DNA from 2 places in the Actinoplanes friuliensis DSM 7358 genome. Region 2 is predicted to be linked to the other one. Evidence: riboswitches for the same ligand, from Rfam matches in the RefSeq annotation. Region 2 holds a riboswitch; the other holds the start of a gene.
The links. A riboswitch is a leader RNA that binds a small molecule or an ion and turns the genes downstream of it on or off. The one in region 2 is predicted to bind thiamine pyrophosphate.
Positions count from the first base shown of each region.

Region 1: it holds a riboswitch for thiamine pyrophosphate, as region 2 does, so the genes downstream of both, thiE (thiamine phosphate synthase) here and AFR_RS08150 (ECF transporter S component) in region 2, are expected to answer to the same signal.

Region 1 covers NC_022657.1:1,016,484-1,018,926, forward strand. Annotated here, with positions in the region: gene AFR_RS04735 (ABC-F family ATP-binding cassette domain-containing protein) at 1-955, shown strand, start outside; gene AFR_RS47370 (hypothetical protein) at 952-1,326, opposite strand; TPP riboswitch at 1,454-1,565, shown strand; gene thiE (thiamine phosphate synthase) at 1,586-2,194, shown strand; gene thiO (glycine oxidase ThiO) at 2,191-2,443, shown strand, end outside.
Region 2 covers NC_022657.1:1,759,942-1,762,384, reverse strand. Annotated here, with positions in the region: gene AFR_RS08160 (DUF6328 family protein) at 1-448, opposite strand, end outside; gene AFR_RS08155 (alpha/beta fold hydrolase) at 517-1,332, opposite strand; TPP riboswitch at 1,391-1,497, shown strand; gene AFR_RS08150 (ECF transporter S component) at 1,568-2,149, shown strand; gene AFR_RS08145 (ABC transporter ATP-binding protein) at 2,153-2,443, shown strand, end outside.

The DNA of each region.
Region 1 (2,443 bases), 740 kb from region 2:
GGGTGGCAGCGCGTGGACACATCCGGGCGGTTTTGCGTCCTGGCACGAGGCCCGCTCCGACCGCCACGAACGACTGCTCGAGCTGCGGCGGCGCTGGGACGAGGAGCACGAGAAGATCAAGGAGCTCGTTTTCACGCTGAAGAACAAGGCGGCGTACAACGACGGGCTGGCCTCGCGCTATCAGGCGGCGCAGACGCGTCTGCGGAAGTTCGAGGAGGCCGGTCCGCCGCCACTGCCACCCAAGGAGCAGTCGCTGCGGATGAACCTGCGCGGCGGGCGTACGGGTAAGCGCGCGGTGATGTGCACGGGCCTGGAGCTGGAGAACCTGACCTTCCCGTTCGACCTGGAGATCTGGTACGGCGACCGGGTCGCGGTGCTCGGCGCCAACGGCACGGGAAAGTCGCATTTCCTGCGGCTGCTCGCGGCCGGTGGCACTTCGCCCGATGTGGACAACAAACCGGTCGACGGCGCCCCGCTGGCCCACGTCGCGCACAACGGCGTCGCCCGGCTCGGCGCACGGGTGCGGCCCGGGCATTTCTCGCAGACACACGACCGCCCCGAGCTGCTGAAACGCACCCTGGTCGAGATCCTGTGGCGCGGCGACGATCACCGTTCCGGCATGGACCGCGCGGGCGCGATGAAGGCCCTCAACCGGTACGAGCTGGCGGCGCAGGGCGACCAGGTTTTCGGCACACTCTCGGGCGGCCAGCAGGCGCGTTTCCTGGTGCTTCTGCTGGAGTTGTCCGGTGCGACCGTTCTGCTGCTGGACGAGCCGACGGACAACCTCGACCTGGCCTCGGCCGAAGCGCTCGAGGAGGGCCTGCAGGCGTTCGAGGGCACCGTGATCGCGGTGACCCACGACCGCTGGTTCACCCGCGGCTTCGATCGTTTTGTGCTTTTCCAGAGCGACGGCGAAGTTGTCGAGACCCCTGAGCCCGTCTGGGACGTGCGTTAGACCTTGTCGGCCGCGAGGTTGACCGGGTCCGCGGCGAGGCGGCGGTCGGTGGCCACATCGGACATACGTGTGCGCTGACCCCGGAGGCCGCGGCGGGAGAGCCCCGGCCAGCGGCGGCGGGCGCCCTGGCGGGTCATGCCTGCAGCGGCGCCCAGGTCGGGGTAGTCGGCGCCGTGCTCGGCCGCCCGTTCGGCCGCGACGGTGGCCAGCCGGGCGACCTCGCGCTCGGCGGTGGTGAGGGCGGCCAGCAGCGCGAGCCACGCCTGGCGTCTGTCGTCGCTGGTCAGGCCCTCGGCCCACGGTGATTCGGGCAGGTCCGGCTGCTCCCGGCGGGTCTCCGCCCAGAGGAAATCCCGCAATTCGTATCCCATGGCTGACTCCACCACCTGACAACACTTGTTGTCAACCTGACTTTTCCCCTGTTGTTCCAGCGTGGACGCGGTGCGCGGGAAAGCGGGGGTTTACGGCGGGCCCGGCGCGGGGTTACGGTCTCCGCGGAACCAACCCCACGGGAGTCCGGTGCACCGGGCTGAGAGGGGGGCTGTCGCGGCCCCCGACCGTCGAACCTGATCCGGATCATGCCGGCGCAGGGAGGAGCGAGTGGTGGGCCCTGTTTTTCCGCACCTTCATCTGATCACCGGCGGGCAAGATCCGCTGGCCGCCGTCGCGGCCGCGGTCGCTGCCGCTTCCCGGCTGGGTGCCACCGACCGGCTGGCGATCCAGGTACGCGTAGAGGACCACGTCACCGACCGGGACGCCTACGAGCTGGCCGACGCGGTGCTGGAGCTGTGCCGCCCCCACGGGGTGTTGTGCCTGGTCAACGATCGTCTTCATGTCGCACTGGCGGTCGGGGCGGACGGCGGGCACGTGGGTGCCGCGGACCTGCCCGTCGCGGCGGCACGCCGGGTGCTCGGATCGTCGGCGATGCTCGGCGCGACGTGCCGTGACGCGGACGCGGCGCGGGCGGCCCGGCGGGCGGGCGCCTCGTATCTCGGTGTGGGGCCCGCGTTTGCGACCACGACCAAGACCGGGCTGCCGGATCCGCTGGGCGTGGACGCGATCGGGGTGGTCGCCGCCGCGGTGCCGGACACCCCGATCGTCGCCATCGGCGGGGTGACGGCCAAGAACGCTGCCGGGCTGCGTGCCGCCGGGGCCGCCGCGGTGGCGGTCGTCGGCGCGATCATGAACGCCACCGACCCGCTGCGAGCCACCGAAGAACTCCTCGAGGCCGTCGCATGACCGCCGGTGAGGTGGTCGTGGTCGGGGGCGGGATCATCGGGCTGGCCGTGGCCTGGCGGTGTGTGCAGCGCGGGCTGGCCGTGACCGTGCACGACGACGGCGGTGATGACGGTGCCTGGTACGCCGCCGCGGGCATGCTCGCCCCGGCCGGGGAGGCGGGCTTCGGGCAGGACACGCTGACCGAGCTGATGGTCGAGTCCGCGGGGCGGTGGCCGGCGTTCGCCGCTGAGTTGGCGCGGGAGACGGGGA
Region 2 (2,443 bases):
TCCAGTTGCGCCGGACGAACGGGATCGCTGCCCAGAACGTGAGGAACCAGCCGGCGGTGACCGCCGTCAGGATGATCGCCACCCAGATGTTGACCAGGTAGTCGGTGATCAGCAGAACGCTGCTGACCATCGCGATCAGCATGAACGCGAGTCCGCCGGTGGCCATGCGGTGGGCGTACCGGACCAGCTCGGGCTTGCGGCCCTGCCGGAACAGCGCCCGGTGGAAGGCGACCGGCGAAATGATCATCGCGGTGGCGAACGCGGCGGCGATGAGCGCGACGACGTAGGTGTCCTTCTGGAACTGCGTGGTGTCCGGGAATCCGCTGCTGAACGGCAGAGTCAGCAGGAACGCGAAGAGAATCTGCACGCCCGTCTGAGCTACGCGCAACTCCTGCAGCAGGTCCGCGAAGTTGCGGTCCCAGCGCTGCTTCTCCGTCTCGTGCTTCATCCGTCGTTTTTCGGCGGCCATCGAACCTCCCCATCGGTGGCGCTGAAGGTTCCCCGGCGGGGAGAGCGTCAAACGCCGATACGCGCCAGGGTCACGTCGGCCAGAGCCTGCGGCGCCTCCTCGGGCACCCAGTGGCCGATTCCCCGCAGGGTGACAAAGCGGTAGTCGGCCGTCACCCAGGTCGCGGTGGCCAGCGCCGCGGGTCGTCCGACGACCGGGTCACCGTCGCTCCACACGTACGTGGTGGGCACAGTGATCTTGCCGACTGTGCCCAGCTGGTGACCGGTCAGCGCGCGGTACCAGTTGAGGGCGCCGGTGAGCCGGCCCGGCTCGCGCATCGCGACGGCGTACTGGCCGGCGCGCGCACCGAGCGGGCGCAGCATCTGACGCAGCACGGTCTCGTTCCCCGCCAGCAGCAGCCGCTCGGCGACCCGCGACCGGAACACTCCCATGTACGCGAACCGCAGCTTCTGCGACGGCTGGTTGCGCAGCGCAACACCGAGCCCGCGCGGGTGCGGCACCGAGATCGCGGTCAGGGTGCTGACCCGGCCGGGGTGTTTGTCGGCGAGCAGCCACCCGACCTGCGCACCCCAATCGTGCCCGACGACGTGGGCCTTCTCGACGCCCAGGGCATCGAGCACGGCGATCGCGTCGGCCGTCGGCTCGTCCAGGCGGTAGTCCGCGACGGCGGCCGGGCGGGCGCCGCGCGAGTAGCCGCGCTGGTCCAGCGCGTACGTGCGCAGGCCGGCCGCGTGCAGCCGCGGGAGGATCAGATCGAACTCGCGGTGGTCCTGAGGGAAGCCGTGCAGCAGGAGCACCGGCGGGCCATCGGCCGGGCCACCCTCGTGAACATCGAAGGTGAGCCCTCTGGCCTGGATCTGCATGTGACGCCTCCAACGCTGTCCCGTACGCCTGTCCGGTGTTAGCGTCATCGAAACACATGCAATCCGACAGGGGAGCGCACAGCGCTGAGAGTGTGGGGTGACACCCGCAGACCCTCGAACCTGATCTGGGTAATGCCAGCGCAGGGAGCTCGGTCTCTCTTCAGCCGTGCCCTGTCCGGGAGACGTCCCCGGACGGGGCGCCGCGTCTCCTCCCGGTATGAGCTGGGAGGCACACATGACAAAGTACGGCTGGCGCACGATCGACATCGTGATCGCCTCGATCATCGCGGTCACCTTCGGCGTGATCTTCTGGGCTTGGAACATCGTCTGGGGAGCCACCGAGACCGCGTTCGCCTTTTTCCCGCCCGCGCAGACGCTGCTCTACGGCGTCTGGCTGATCCCGGCCGTGCTGGCCGGACTGATCATCCGGAAGCCGGGCGCCGCGCTGTTCACCGAGACGGTGGCGGCCGTGATCTCCGCGCTGCTCGGTGCCAAGTGGGGTGCCACCGTCATCCCGCAGGGCCTGGTGCAGGGGCTCGGCGCCGAGCTGGCGTTCGCGCTGCTGTTCTACCGGTCGTGGAAGCTGCCGGCGGCCCTGCTCGCCGGTCTGCTGACCGGTGTCAGCGCGGCCGTCTTCGACTTCTTCGCCTGGAACGCCGCCACCGACCTGTGGGACTACCGCATCCCGTACGCCCTGCTCACGATCGTCAGCAGCACGATCGTCGCGGGTGTCGGCAGCTGGGCGCTGACCCGGGCCCTGGCCCCGACCGGCGTCCTGGACCGCTTCGCCGCGGGCCGCGACCGAGCCCTGGTCTGACCCATGGCCGAGGTCGTGCTGCGGGGCTTCGGCTGGCGCCACGCCGGGCGCCGGGCCTGGGCCGTCCGCGGCGTCGACCTGACCGTCTCGCACGGTGAGCGGGTGCTCCTGCTGGGTCCTTCCGGGGCCGGCAAGAGCACCCTGCTCGCCGCGCTGGCCGGCCTGCTGCCCGAGGACTCCGGCGAGTCCGAGGGCACGGTCGAGATCGACGGGCTGGAGCCGGTCAAGGCCCGCGAACGGGTCGGCATCGTCTTCCAGGATCCGCAGACGCAGCTCGTGATGGCCCGCAGCGGC